One region of the Vibrio sp. VPAP30 genome, then DNA from elsewhere that is predicted to be linked to it. Evidence: predicted binding sites of a transcription regulator. Region 1 holds the regulator's gene; the other holds the start of a gene.
What was found. The regulator PurR, encoded in region 1, represses purine synthesis genes. The targets are predictions, from matches to a motif close to TNANGNAAACGTTTNCNTNA.

Region 1 (7,532 bases):
CGAGTTCCAGCAGCGCTCTGCTGATTTGGTCGGTATTCTCAATGGTTGTGACTACACAGCTTGGAATCCGCAGAATGACACCTATTTGCCAGTCAATTACAAGCCAAATCGTCAGAGTATGATTCGTGGTAAAAAAGCATGTAAACGTGAGTTGCAGGCGCGAGTAGGACTAGAGGCACAAGATATTGCAGTCTATGGCATGGTTTGTCGTCTGACTCATCAAAAGGGTGTCCACTATTTGTTGCCAATACTTGGAGACTTTCTCAAGTACCAGGTTCAAGTGGTCATCGTTGGTACCGGAGATCCAGCTCTTGCCGCTCAGCTTAAAGAGGTGGCGGCACAACACAGTGATAATTTTGTTTTTGTGGAGGCCTACGATAACGAACTGGCGCACTTGGTTGAAGCAGGCTCCGATTTTTTCATTATGCCGTCAGAATTTGAACCTTGTGGTTTGAACCAAATTTATAGTATGGCTTATGGCACATTGCCAATTGTGCGTGGTGTTGGGGGCCTAAGAGATAGCGTTAATGATTATGATGCAGATCCTGAGGTTGCAACTGGGTTTGTCTTCTATGAGCCCGAGCCAGCGGCTTTGCTTCATGTTTTGCAGCGTTCTTTGTTACTGTATGCTCAGCAGCCCAATGAAGTTAAACGCGCGCAGCTTTATGCTATGGAGCAAGACTTCTGTTGGAACAAAGCGGCGGATGAATATATAACTTTGTACCGTAGTGCATTAAGCTGAAAACGATATGAAATAAGGCGTCTTAAAGGCGCCTTTTTGATGGTTGCTTACATTTTTAATAAAAGAATAATTAAGATTTGACGCATTTTGACGTAAATCCCTCTATGTTTATGCTAATCTCCGTAACCAAATTTTGAACTTGAGTATTCGTTTTTAAATATGAGTGACGCTTTACTTTTCCACAAAACCTATGCCCACCCAACAAGCGATGAATGGGTCGTTTTTGTGCATGGTGCTGGTGGAAGTTCATCAATCTGGTTTAAACAGATTAAAGCGTACAAGCAGCACTTTAATTTGTTGCTAATCGACCTTCGAGGTCACGGCAAATCCAACCAACTGATCAAAGAGCTGATCGCCAATCGCTACACATTCAAATCGGTAACAATGGACATCTTAAAGGTACTAGATCATCTTAAGATTCGTTCAGCGCATTTTGTTGGAATGTCACTGGGTACGATTATTGTTCGAAATTTGGCAGAGCTTGCGACAGATCGAGTAAAGTCAATGGTGCTTGGCGGCGCTGTCACGCGGTTTAACGTGCGTTCACAGATATTGGTCCGTTTAGGCGGTATGTGTAAGCATGTCGTGCCTTACATGTGGCTGTATAGCCTATTTGCTTATATCGTGATGCCACAGCGTACTCAAAGAGAGTCTCGACACCTATTTATCCACGAAGCAAAGAAACTGTGTCAAAAAGAATTTAAGCGTTGGTTTATCCTTACTGCCGAAGTCAATCCTCTGATGAAGTATTTCAAAGATAGAGAGTTACCAATACCAACCCTCTATTTGATGGGAGAACGGGACTATATGTTTATCCAGCCCGTGAAAGAGATGGTCGCAGTCCATAGGCAGAGTCAGCTTCAAGAAATTCGTGACTGCGGACACGTTTGTAACGTTGAACGACCAGAAGAGTTCAATCACCACTCAATTTCGTTTATTCAGCAGCAAATTAAAGCGCCTAACAGTTAAGGTGCAGTTTCGCCGCATTGCCAACATGCGCCAAACTGGGACTCGTTGGACTCACCACAATTGCTACAGTTCCAATTTGAACCTATCTGCGCATTCCTAAACTCTTTGATGACTGCATTGGCTTGAATGATTTGACTGTGATTCAGCAGCCAGATGTAAGGTTCGCTGCTCTCTCCAAATGGCACTTCACCCTGTAAGCCAAATACGCCTTCTCCGCGTACTTCACATTCGATATGGCAAGACTTTAAAAGCTCACAAACAATGTGAGCTTCGGTAGGTGTCGATGCCGAGTAGATTCTCATCAAGCATTGCCATTTGAAGTTGAAGGAGAGGCCTTAACCTTCGCCATGATCCATTTAGCAATGACGGGGAACAGTCCCAATAAGGCAAAAGATGCCAGCACCGTCGGAGACACTATGCCAGACAAGCTTTCAATTTGAGCCAGTTGCGTGCCAGCGTTCAAGTAGACAGCGGTGCCAGGCAACATGCCTAATTGGCTAACAAGGTAAAAACGTACCGTTGCGATTGGGGTTAAACCCATGAGCAAGTTGATCAGGAAAAATGGGAACACTGGAATCAAGCGAAGAGAAAAAAGGTAGAATGCACCGTCTTTCTCAACGCCTTGGTTAATGGCATTGAGTTTCTCACCAAATTTGCTCTGTACCCAATCACGTAGCAAATATCGACTACTTAAAAATGCAAGGGTTGCACCTATTGTACTGGCGAATGAAACCAGCAGTAGGCTAGTCCAGAAACCAAATAGTGCGGCGCCTAGCAGCGTCACAACTGCAGCTCCGGGGATAGAAAAGGCCGTAATAGCTATGTAAGCCAGAAAATAAGTGGCCGCTGCAACCGTAAAGTTGTCGGCAATAAAGGTAGCCAACTCAGCTTGTTGGGCTTTCGCATTTTCCAGCGTGAGATATTGACCAAAGTTTACGCCTAGTAAAACAATTAGTGCAACGAAGAGAATACCAAGGACGATTTTTTTATTCATGTTGAAGCTGCTCCATCTTACATCGAGGATAGATGTATTAAGTGTTACTAGACAAGACAGGGAAAGCAAGCAGCAAATTTCATTGCGATGGATAAAAATAAAAAAGTCAGCGCTGTGGCTGACTTCTTAGATAAGTACTGCTTGATTAACTAACTTGAGTTAATAGCTCTTGACGACGGCTTTGAGGAATGACCGACCAGTGAGTTCCGTTGATCGCGCCTTCCAATGCCCATAAAAGTTCGATATTTACATCGGCAGAGTGTGTGGATTGAATGGCTTTGAAAGCGTGAACTGCACCGACGTCTTCAAGGTTTTTAACCGACTCAATACCTGCCTTTTTAAGCATTCTCTCAGTAGCGAGCCTTAGGTTAGGTAGATCTTTCAAGCGATTTGGTTTTGCTTGCGACTGACTTTGTTTTTCTACGTTCGCTGCTCTGAGTGCGACGTTAGCAATCTCTAGGGCTTTACTGCTGTCTGACGCCAAATCGTCACACAAAGCAAAGTACTTAGTTACGACAGGGAAACCACGTTTTTTGTAAACATAGGGTTCGAGCCCTTGAGATTTAAACTGTTTAGCGAGAGTGGCATCCGCGCGTACGTGAAGCTTATCGTTGACTACAAGTGCGAACATGGTGTCATCGGCAAAAATGCCAAAACCACCAAACATTGAGCGAGACTTAATATGGCCTAACTGCTCAAACAAACGCATTGAGTCTTTTAGTATTGGTTTATCCATGCTGTGTTTTCTCGGTGTATATGTATACGCCACCAATGCAGGTCCGAGAGATTAGCAAAATAATGCAGATACAATGTCAGTAAGGTGTCATACGAGCTCAAGAACAAGTAAAAACGGTATGACAGTTTGCATATTCGCCATCGGCAACCCCGCTACCAGACAATAAATTGTTTAAGGCCGGAGGCTTTGCGTCCCACCCTTTCGGAGTGGTTTGCCCTGTTCGTGGCATTAATCGAACATTTTAAGAATAAATAAAACTGCGCAGAGCATCACATTTGAATGGGATAAATGTGATATTGGTTCAATAAATAGGGGGGATATATACGCTTAGCCAATAAAACGACTACTAGCTAAGCGTTTGACTTGAGGTTACTTATTTAGATTGCGAACGGTTTTACGCTCGACGATTTCAGGGTGCATTTCGAACACGCGTTTGTCATGTTCTTTATCTTTAATGCGCTCTAGAAGGATCTCAAAGGCGTTTTTACCTACACGTCGTTTTGGTTGGTGAACCGTTGTTAGTGGAGGAGAGAAGTATTCTGCAAGCTCAATATTGTCGTAACCAATCACCGACATATCTTGCGGGATTTGAATGCCTTTCTGCTGTAATCGACTCATCAGGCCTAATGCCATTGTATCGTTGAAACAGAACACAGCTGTCGGCTTGTTATCCATTGCTACGATCTTATCTGCCGCCAATACCGCGGTATCACACTCAAAGTTGCCTTCTAAGATCCAGTCTTCATTGACGGGCAGTTTAGCTTCAGCCATAGCACGCTTGAAGCCTCGAATACGTTCGACACAAGCTGCTTTTTCAAAGTGACCGCTCAGGCAAGCAATCTCCTTGTGGCCATGCTCGATTAAATACTTGGTCGCAAGGTATCCACCTTCTTCTGAGTTGTCGATGATCTTATCTGCTTGAGAGCTTTCTGGCCCCCAATCCATAACAACTTTAGGGATGTCCTTGTGGCGATCTAACATCTCGCTCAGCTCTTCAGTCAGATCGGAACACATGACTAGAATGCCATCTACCCGCTTTTCAGCAAGCATACGAATGTAGTCACGCTGCTTTTCATAGATACCACCTGTGTTACACAAGATCAGAGTGTAACCTTGGCGATAACAGTAGCTTTCTACGCCGTCGATAACTTCAGAGAAAAATAGGTTAGTCGATTGAGTAACTAGCATACCAATTGTGCGAGTTGTGTTGCACTTAAGGCTTCGCGCAACGGCACTTGGCGCGTAGTTAAGCTCATTTACCGCTTCCATCACTTTTTCTTGTGTCGCTTCTGCAACAAAGCGTGTCTTGTTGATGACGTGAGACACGGTGGTTGTTGAAACACCTGCAAGGCGAGCAACATCTTTAATAGTGGCCATAAATTCTGTCCTGTCGATGACTGCCACGAGAATATATTCAGTTTAGAATAAGTTGGCAGAAAGTATCAGAAACACAAAAACCGCTCTTATTTAGCGGTTTGTATTTGAATAGTTCATTTTTATCGTTTGCGGTCACGATTTTAGACCGCAATCTGACTGAGGGCAAACAAAATTCGTTGTCCTGACCTGTGCCAGTTCACATTGTCAGACTCTACTCGCCGATTAAGTATGCGCAGTCCAATTCCAAGAATGCCACTGTTAGAGACGTAATAGCAGAGTAAAAACCGAACTCATCGAGCGTTTGGCACTTAGCCGAAAACTTAGGTGCCCAGCTTAGAATGTGCTGGCGAATGAAGCTCTCTTGCTCGATAAGTGCTTCTTCAATATGGCGCTCTTGTTCGAGTTCATTGGAGCGAATGATGAGATTGCCTAGAAAATCGAGTTCAATGGCAATGTGATCAGCAGGCTCGTTTAAGCTTTCATCGACAGCAACGCCATGCTCTAGCATTAACGCTTCCATCTCTTTCGCCGGCTTGTCATCGAGTAGGCCCGACTCGCCGATGTACATAGAAGCATAAGGCAGTGCAGAGTCGCGGTCAGATTTCAAAAACAGATCACAAAAGTCAGCGGCTAATTCAAGCTGAGCATCTTCGCGATCGATCAAGCGATTGAGTGCGTCAATGACACGATCAATCGACGGTTTGAGATCGGCATTCTCGCCAAGGCCAGTAAGGAAAGAGCGGATTTGAGCTGAATGGTACTGCTCAAGGTTCTCTTCGGTTAGCTCTTTGGCGTAAAGGCTTGAAAGCCACCAATAGATTTCTGCACGTTTTTCGTTGAATGCTTTGATTTCTTGCATTAGGTATCACTCCCAAAATAACTACCTATTAGTGTAACTAATAAAAATGAATAGCGGTAATGGCTTACGTGACAATAAAAGACGAATTATGAGCATTTATTAACAAGGGCGGAGGTTTTGTCTTGAATCAATAAAAAATCATCTTTCTCGTTTTTAAAGTGATAAATACTAGAAATGTTACTATTTATGAATAGAATAAATGATAGAACTATTCCCAATGCAAATTAAGTGGTGCAGATGAGTTATCATGTACTAGTAGTAGAAGATGACGTAGTGACTCGCAGCAAGCTCGTTGGCTACTTTCAGAACGAAGGTTACCAAGTCAGCGAAGCAGAAAGCGGTGAGCAGATGCGAGACATGCTACAAAACAACGCGATTGATTTGGTGATGTTGGATATTAATCTACCGGGTGAAGATGGATTAATGCTAACTCGCGAACTACGCAGTCAATCAGACATTGGAATTATCCTAGTAACAGGACGCACGGACAGCATCGACAAAATTGTTGGCCTCGAAATGGGCGCCGATGACTATGTCACTAAACCTTTTGAATTACGAGAGCTACTGGTTCGAGTTAAGAACTTATTGTGGCGAATTTCCGCTGCACGTAATTCGTCAGGAGTGGATAGCGCAGCGAAGCAAGATGATAATGTTGTTCGCTTTGGCGAGTGGACGTTTGATGTTCAGCGCCGCGCTTTAAGCCGAAATGGAGAGCCTGTGAAGCTGACTAAAGCAGAGTATGAGCTGCTGGTTGCTTTGTCTTCATACCCGAATCAGGTTCTCAGCCGTGAGCGTATTTTGAATATGATCAGCCATCGTGTTGATGCGCCGAATGATCGCACGATTGATGTGTTGATTCGTCGCATGCGAGCTAAGATGGAGTTCGATCCAAAGAATCCGCAGATTTTTGTTACCGTTCATGGTGAAGGCTATATGTTCGCGGGTGATTAAATTCGACGGTTGGAACATGTGACTTGCATAAAAATACCGAGGCTTGCCTCGGTATTTTTCTACCTAGAGATACTGATAGTTACAGTTTGCTTTCAGAGGCTTGAAGAGCTTGCTCTTCGTAGTCTGACGCCCAATCTCTCAAGGTTTGCCAGATTCGGCCCAATGTCTCGTGCCAGTATCGTTCAGTTTGCTCGAGGTACTTACCTTTGGGTGTGTATTTTTCCCATGCTTGGCTAATGTTGTTATGAGCCAAATAATTGGTGGGAGCTGGGTAGGGTTTAAGCCCAGCAGCATGGAATTCGTTAAGTGCCCGCTTCATATGGCTCGCTGAAGTAACCACAACCAGTTTTTTGGTATTGACGAAAGCTGCCGCTTGTCTCGCTTCTTCCCAAGTATCTTTTGCGGTTTCTAACAAAATAATATCCGACTTAGATACACCAAGCGCTAGGGCAACTTTAGCCATCATACGCGCATTACTCACTTCAGACCCCCCCGAGTAACCCGATAAAATGAGTTTGGAACCAGGGTAGATACGCATAATGCGAATACCTTCAGCAAGGCGCATTAACCCAGTACGACTAAGCTCAGACGTAGGAGGTATTTTATCGTCAACCACATGACCACTGCCCAACACCATAACGTAGTCGATAGATTCGTCAACGGGGAAAAAGGCGGAGTATTGGCGTTCAAGCGGCATCAACAAACGAGAAGAGATTGGTTGAAAGGCGATAAGGAAGATACCGATGAAAGAGAATAGAACAACAAAGCAGCCTGTCTTCTGTTTACGAGTAAACATGATCAACATTAAGCCGAATAACCCGATGATTAGCATCGCCGGAAGCGGCATAAGTAGAGAAGACACAACTTTTTTCAGCTCAAACATACTTAAATAGTCCGAAAAAAC
Region 2 (7,532 bases), on a different contig from region 1:
ATCGCTGGTTCAGAAGACGCATTTGTCGATCTAATGAACGCTTGGGCTGACACTATCGGTATGAAAGACACCCACTTTGCTAACGTGCATGGTCTAGACAATCCGAATCTATACTCAACCCCTTACGATATGGCCCTGCTTGGCAGCGCACTGATCCGCGACGTGCCAGACGAGTACCGTATCTACTCAAACAAGAAATTTACTTACAACGGCATCACCCAATACAACCGCAATGGTTTGCTTTGGGACAAGAGCATGAACGTTGATGGCATTAAGACTGGCCACACAAGTAACGCGGGCTACAGCTTAGTTAGCTCTGCAACTGAAGGAAAAATGCGCCTAGTTGCTGTGGTAATGGGAACAAAGAATGCCAACGCACGTAAATCAGAAAGCAAGAAGCTTCTGAGCTATGGCTTCCGCTTCTTCGAAACAGTCGCGCCACATAAAGCTGGAGAAACCTTCGTTGAAGAGAAGATCTGGATGGGTAACAAAGATACTGTAGCCCTTGGTCTTGACCAAGATACCTATGTAACTCTTCCTCGCGGCCAAGCAAAAAACCTTAAGGCAAGCTTCGTGCTTGAAAAAGAGCTAGAAGCCCCAATTATGAAGGGTGACGTAGTTGGTAAGCTATACTATCAACTAGAAGGTGAAGATATTGCAGAGTACCCGCTTCTTGCTCTTGAAGACGTGGAAGAAGGCAGCCTATTCAGCCGTCTATGGGATTACATTGTGATGCTATTCAAAAGCTTCTTGTAATTCGCGTACTTAGCTTTAAAAAGCCGCCTAGTGCGGCTTTTTTACTTTTCACCCAATTGACAAAGCGCTGAGGTAATCTTGAGTTCGCACTCGATAGAAAGTACTATTTCGCGCTGCTAACAACGACTTCCCAACTTGGAGTTTCAAAATGCTGAACATTAACTCAGACGCAAAACTGAAAGACCTGCTGGAATTCCCGTGTTCTTTTACATACAAGGTAATGGGCTACGCTAAGCCTGAACTTCCTGAAAAGGTTTTAGAAGTAATTCAACGCCATGCTCCAGGTGATTACAGCCCAACAGTAAAGCCAAGCGCTAAGGGCAATTACCACTCGGTGTCGGTTAACATCACTGCCACTTCAATCGAACAGGTTGAAACGCTTTATAAAGAGCTAGGTGAAATCGACATTGTACGCATGGTTCTATAACTAAATTTGATATAATCAATTTTTTTTGAAGGCAGCGGGAGCTGCTTTCTTTTTAGATATCAAATAGATAATCATCCTGCAAAAAGTCTAGGGTTAAAAATGTGTTACTGGTATATAGTTCCTTGACCAGAAGCAGTTTATAATCCGTTAACTTTATTAACCGACGATGGAAAAGCGGAATGCGAAACCAGCTTGTTGTTAAACATCTAGGAAGACAAGATTACGAGCCAATCTGGCAAGCAATGCACGACTTCACAGATAGCCGCACTGAAGATACTGCCGACGAGGTATGGCTTGTCGAGCACAATCCAGTCTTCACACAAGGACAAGCAGGTAAAGAGGAGCATCTACTGAACACAGGTGATATTCCAGTCGTTCAAAGCGATAGAGGTGGCCAAGTCACCTATCATGGTCCTGGCCAGCTCGTCGCCTATTTTCTAATTAACCTTCGTCGTAAAAAAATAGGTGTGCGAGATCTTGTTACCCATATAGAGAATCTCGTCATCAATACACTAAAAGCATACAATATCGACTCGGCTGCACGCCCCGACGCACCGGGAGTCTATGTAGATGGGAAGAAAATCTGTTCCTTAGGGTTACGAATCCGTAAAGGTTGTTCGTTCCACGGCTTAGCGCTAAATGTAAATATGGATCTTACGCCATTTCTCCGAATCAACCCATGCGGTTATGCGGGAATGGAAATGGTTCAAGTCAGCCAACTTGGCGGGCCTGAAGATATAACACAAGTAGAGACAAAACTTGTCGAAGAACTGGTTACTTTACTCAATTATCAGCAGGTCAAAATTGACACACAAGCAGGCCACAAGACCAACAGTAACGAGAAGTAAGAGAAGCATGAGTAAACCAATCCAAATGGAAAAAGGCGTTAAGTACCGCGACGCTGACAAAATGGCACTGATTCCAGTAAAGAACATGCCTACAGAGCAAAAAGAAGTTCTTCGTAAACCAGACTGGATGAAGATCAAGCTACCTGCCGACAGCCAGCGCATTCAAGATATTAAATCTGCAATGCGTAAAAACAACCTACACTCCGTTTGTGAAGAAGCTTCATGCCCTAACCTTGCAGAATGTTTTAACCACGGGACCGCGACCTTTATGATTTTGGGTGCGATCTGTACTCGCCGCTGCCCATTCTGTGATGTTGCCCATGGTCGCCCTCTTACGCCTGAAGCAAATGAGCCACAAAAGCTGGCAAAAACGATTCAAGATATGAAACTGAAGTACGTAGTGATTACTTCAGTTGACCGTGATGATCTACGTGATGGTGGCGCACAGCACTTTGCTGACTGTAACCGCGAGATCCGCGCGCTTAATCCAAGCATAAGAATTGAAACACTGGTACCTGACTTCCGCGGCCGTATGGATGTTGCGCTCGAATTATTGAAAGATAATCCACCAGATGTCTTCAATCATAACTTAGAAACAGCACCTCGCCTGTACCGTAAGGCTCGGCCTGGCGCAAACTACAAATGGTCTCTACAGCTTCTACAGAAGTTCAAAGAGCAACACCCGAATATTCCGACCAAGTCAGGAATCATGATGGGGCTTGGTGAGACGAAAGAAGAGATCGTCGAAGTATTGAAAGATCTTCGAGCGCACGGTGTAACCATGCTGACGTTAGGCCAATACCTAGCACCTAGCCGTCATCATTTACCAGTAGAGCGCTACGTTCCACCTTCAGAGTTTGATGAACTAAAAGAGATTGCACTTGAACTTGGCTTTACTCACGCAGCATGTGGGCCATTTGTTCGCTCTTCTTACCACGCCGATCTTCAAGCGCAAGGTGTCGAAGTAAGCTAACACCAAGTGATTATTCAGTTTATATGCCTCTCGTTTTTGAACGTGAGGCATATTTTATTTGTGCTGATTTTACTCGCCCGCCACAATCCACTACCATATCAAATGCTGAAACAACTTTGATACTAGAATGAAAGTACAGGTTTGATATAATACTTAAATCAACCTTTCATCACATACTCGAATTATTGGATAGATACATGAAAAACATTTTTGCTGCCGCTGTTGTGGCTATTACTCTTGCAGGTTGTGCATCTGAACCAACTCAGCAAGATAACTACATGGACGCTTCTTTCGAGCTTTGTAATACTGAAGTGAAAACCTATTCAGTGAGTGACGATGGTCGTGTACGTATCGTATGTGCTGATGGCTCTAAATTTGCGCTTCGCAGTGAAGCAACTCTAGACACTATGCGTGATATCAACGCAGACTACTGTAGTGGTGAAGGTCTATCTAAATTCAACGAAAGCACTAAATACTACCAATTCCGTTGTAAATCTGGTGAGACAATCAGTGTAAACAAATAAGCTCAACTAAGATTTGAAACGGCAGCCTCGGCTGCCGTTTTTGTTTCTCATTTTCAAATCATAAAAAAACACCTCCAAGTTGGAGGTGCTTTAATCAATCAGAATTTTGATTAAGCGTAAACTGGTAGGCGCTTACAAATTTCAAGCACTTTTGCTTTAGTCGCTTCAATAACGTCTTCGTTACCGATGTTATCTAAAACGTCACACATCCAGTTTGCTAACTCTTTTGCATCTTCTTCAGTGAAACCACGACGTGTGATTGCTGGAGATCCAACACGAATACCTGAAGTAACAAACGGGCTACGCGGGTCGTTTGGCACTGAGTTTTTGTTTACCGTGATGTTTGCGGCACCTAAAGCTGCGTCTGCGTCTTTACCTGTGATGTCTTTATCGATTAGGTCAACAAGGAACAGGTGATTTTCAGTACCATTAGAAACGATTTTGTATCCGCGTTCTTGGAACTGAGCAACCATGGCTTTTGCGTTCTTCACTACGCGCGCTTGGTAAGCTTTGAATTCAGGCTCCATTGCTTCTTTGAACGCAACTGCTTTACCAGCGATAACGTGCATCAGAGGACCACCTTGACCACCAGGGAATACTGCTGAGTTCAACTTCTTATACATCTCTTCGCCAGCATTAGACAGAATGAGACCACCACGTGGGCCTGCTAGCGTTTTGTGCGTAGTTGTTGTAACAACATGAGCATGTGGTACTGGTGTCGGGTATTCGCCTGCTGCAATTAGACCAGCAACGTGCGCCATATCAACAAATAACCAAGCGCCAGCCTTGTCTGCGATTTCACGCATGCGCGCCCAATCTACGATTTGAGAGTAAGCAGAGAAACCACCGATGATCATCTTAGGCTTATGCTCAAGAGCAAGTTGCTCCATTTCGTCATAGTTGATTTGACCCGCTTCATCGATACCATAAGGAATAACGTTGTAGTGCTTACCAGAGAAGTTTACCGGAGAGCCGTGAGTCAGGTGACCACCGTGCGCTAGGCTCATACCTAAAACCGTATCGCCTGGATTTAAAAGTGCCATGTAAACAGCGCTGTTTGCTTGAGAACCAGAATGTGGCTGTACGTTTGCATACTCACAACCGAAAAGCTCGCATGCGCGGTCGATAGCAAGAGCTTCTGCTTTATCAACGTACTCACAGCCACCATAGTAGCGCTTGCCCGGGTAACCCTCAGCGTATTTATTTGTCAGCTGAGAACCTTGCGCTTCCATTACACGTGGGCTTGTGTAGTTTTCTGAAGCGATAAGTTCAATGTGTTCTTCCTGGCGAAGGGTTTCTTCTTGGATTGCTGCGAACAGTTCCGCATCGTAATCTGCGATGTTCATATCACGCTTTAGCATCTGTATCTCCTGACTCAGATTAAGACTTAAAAAATGTTAATAAACTGATTTCTGACCTCAATACCGACGTTTTTTACCTGACGCAAACGTTTGCATTAAGCTAATGACGCGCATTTTACATAATTTGATCTAGGTCATAAAGAGAAAATTCACATTTTTCTCATGCAGTTTTTTCATAATGCTCTACAAGGAATGTCATATTGAACGTCTGCCTAAATGATAATTTAGAAAAGTGTCAATTTTGTCCTTTACACTCCGTAAAACGATAATTACATAGGTTTACCTTAAATTTCTCTCTCAAGCTACCGAAATCCTCATTTTTTAAATAGTATGCACGCCATTATTCAGCGATTAAATTTCAATCTGATGGAAAAACACTCAAGAAGAGAAGACTGGATCGCAATTTTAACGGGCACCTTTCTTGTTGCCCAAGGCGTTTTCTTTTTACAGTCAGCCTCACTACTCACTGGAGGGACGACCGGACTTGCGCTATTAGCGAGTCAATTCGTCTCACTCTCTTTTGGTACGCTCTACTTTGTGGCTAATTGTCCTTTTTACCTGTTGGCTTGGAAACGATTTGGTTCTCGCTTTGCATTTAATAGTGCTATTTCTGGTGCTTTGGTGTCGGTTTTTGCCGATCATCTCTATTTAGTGATTAGCTTAGATACAATAAATCAGGTCTATTGTGCGGTCGCAGGTGGTTTACTAATGGGGTTAGGGATGCTAATTCTCTTCCGCCACCGCTCAAGCCTTGGTGGATTCAACGTCCTGTGCCTATTCATCCAAGACAAATTTGGTATTTCTGTTGGCAAATCCCAGCTAGCTATCGATTTTTGCATTTTGGTCGCGTCATTCTTCTTCGTCTCACCACAGGTTATCGCACTTTCAATCATCGGTGCTGTGGCGCTCAACCTTGTATTGGCCATGAACCATAAGCCAACGCGTTATAGTGTTAATTACGGTTAGCGAGAAGCGAGAAGCGAGAAGGGTTGACACTATATGTCAACCCTTTGTTTTTTTTCAATCTCGTCATCCTCAAGAGTGAGGTACGAACGAGTTGGGGATCTCTTCAAGCGGATGGGAACCTTGTTAGAGATTCCTTACTCGCTCCTTCGTCGCTCTAAGGAATGACAATTTTCTCGAAGGACGAAGTCCATCTCAACTCTCGAAACGCAGTGTTCTCGAAGGGCGAAGCCCGTTCCAAATTCTCGCAGAGCGAAGCCCGATCTCGTAGCGGAGCGTTCCAAGGACGCAGTCCGCCTTTACTCCAACTCTCCGTGCGAAACACGCGCTTTCACATCGTGGCTTAGCTCCTTGTTTAGCTCTGCTTCCACATGACCAGGTGATTGTGTGCTTGCAGAAATCAAGCGGTACATAGCTGGAATCACAAACAGAGTAACGAGTGTCGCAAAGCCCATACCAAAGAAGATTACCGTACCTACAGCTACGCGGCTTTCATAGCCAGCCCCCGTAGACAGAATCAATGGGATGGCTCCAGCCAATGTAGTGAATGCCGTCATCATAATAGGACGCAAACGCCGCGCTGAAGCGTCAACAATGGCCTTCTCAAACTCAATGCCACGATCGCGAAGCTGGTTAGCGAATTCAACTATCAAGATGCCGTTCTTAGTCACCATACCAATCAACATGATCATGCCAATTTGGCTATAAATGTTGAGGCCTTGTCCCATCAAAAATAGCCCAAGGAATCCACCCAAAACGCCCATAGGCACTGTAAACATCACCACTAATGGGTTGATAAAACTTTCGAACTGAGCCGCTAGAACTAAGTAGGCCACCAGCAGCGCTAAACCAAATACGACTAAAATGCTCGATTGGTTCTCTTTGTAGTCTTTTGACTCACCAGAGTAGCTAACTGAAATATCCCCAGGCAGTAACTCTATCGCTTGCTGGTCTAAGAAATCGAGCGCATCTCCTAGGGTATAACCGTCCGACAAGTTTGCTGTAATCGTCACCGCCTTTTGTTTGTTGTAGTGCGATAAGCGAATCGAAGAAGCGACTTCCTCAATCTTAGTCACTGCATCTAAGGTAACAAGTTCACCAGCGGCGGTACGCATGTAGATCTGGCTTAAATCTGCCGCATTATTGAAGCTGTTCTCATCGCCTCGCAAATAAACGTCATACTCTTCACCGCGCTCGACAAAAGTCGTCTCACTTTTGCCACCAAGCATAATCTCAAGGGTTTCAGATATTTCCTGAACGCTGATACCAAGCTCGGCTGCACGCTGTTTATCAACCGACACAACCAGCTCTGGCGTTCTTTCTGAGTAGTTGATGTCCGCACCTTCCATATAAGGGGAGTCTTCAGCCAGTTGCTCTAATTTTTCCGCCCAGAGTTTAAGCTCGGCATAGTCGGAACCGCCCAACACAAATTGAACAGGTTCACTCGAACCACCACGGAAACCTGGCATAAATGGAAACACTCTGACATCAGCAACACCCGCAAGCGCTTTACGCACTTCACCTAACGCTTGTTGCGCGGTGACATCACGATCGTTCCAATCTTCAAGGATCATGATAACAAAACCCGTTTGGTCACCTGCGTTGCCACCAAAAGCTGGTGATTGAATACTGAAGGATTTGAGGAAGCCTTGCCCAAGCAGAGGCATCAAACGTTCTTCA

Region 2: glyA (serine hydroxymethyltransferase) is a predicted target of PurR. The motif match lies at 4,968-4,987, and genes of this name have one in related genera.

Annotation. Positions count from the first base shown of each region.
Region 1 covers NZ_LBLS01000043.1:492,100-499,631, forward strand. Annotated here, with positions in the region: gene glgA (glycogen synthase GlgA) at 1-742, shown strand, start outside; gene ZX61_RS22455 (alpha/beta fold hydrolase) at 902-1,711, shown strand; gene ZX61_RS22460 (DUF2007 domain-containing protein) at 1,708-2,013, opposite strand; gene ZX61_RS22465 (TVP38/TMEM64 family protein) at 2,013-2,705, opposite strand; gene ZX61_RS22470 (TfoX/Sxy family DNA transformation protein) at 2,851-3,441, opposite strand; cyclic di-GMP riboswitch class I at 3,581-3,667, opposite strand; gene purR (HTH-type transcriptional repressor PurR) at 3,811-4,818, opposite strand; gene torD (molecular chaperone TorD) at 5,030-5,677, opposite strand; gene torR (two-component system response regulator TorR) at 5,915-6,628, shown strand; gene elyC (envelope biogenesis factor ElyC) at 6,708-7,511, opposite strand.
Region 2 covers NZ_LBLS01000035.1:18,370-25,901, reverse strand. Annotated here, with positions in the region: gene ZX61_RS14980 (serine hydrolase) at 1-756, shown strand, start outside; gene ybeD (DUF493 family protein YbeD) at 905-1,183, shown strand; gene lipB (lipoyl(octanoyl) transferase LipB) at 1,363-2,031, shown strand; gene lipA (lipoyl synthase) at 2,039-3,004, shown strand; gene ZX61_RS14960 (hypothetical protein) at 3,202-3,528, shown strand; gene glyA (serine hydroxymethyltransferase) at 3,639-4,889, opposite strand; gene ZX61_RS14950 (YitT family protein) at 5,256-5,855, shown strand; gene vexH (vibriobactin export RND transporter permease subunit VexH) at 6,152-7,532, opposite strand, start outside.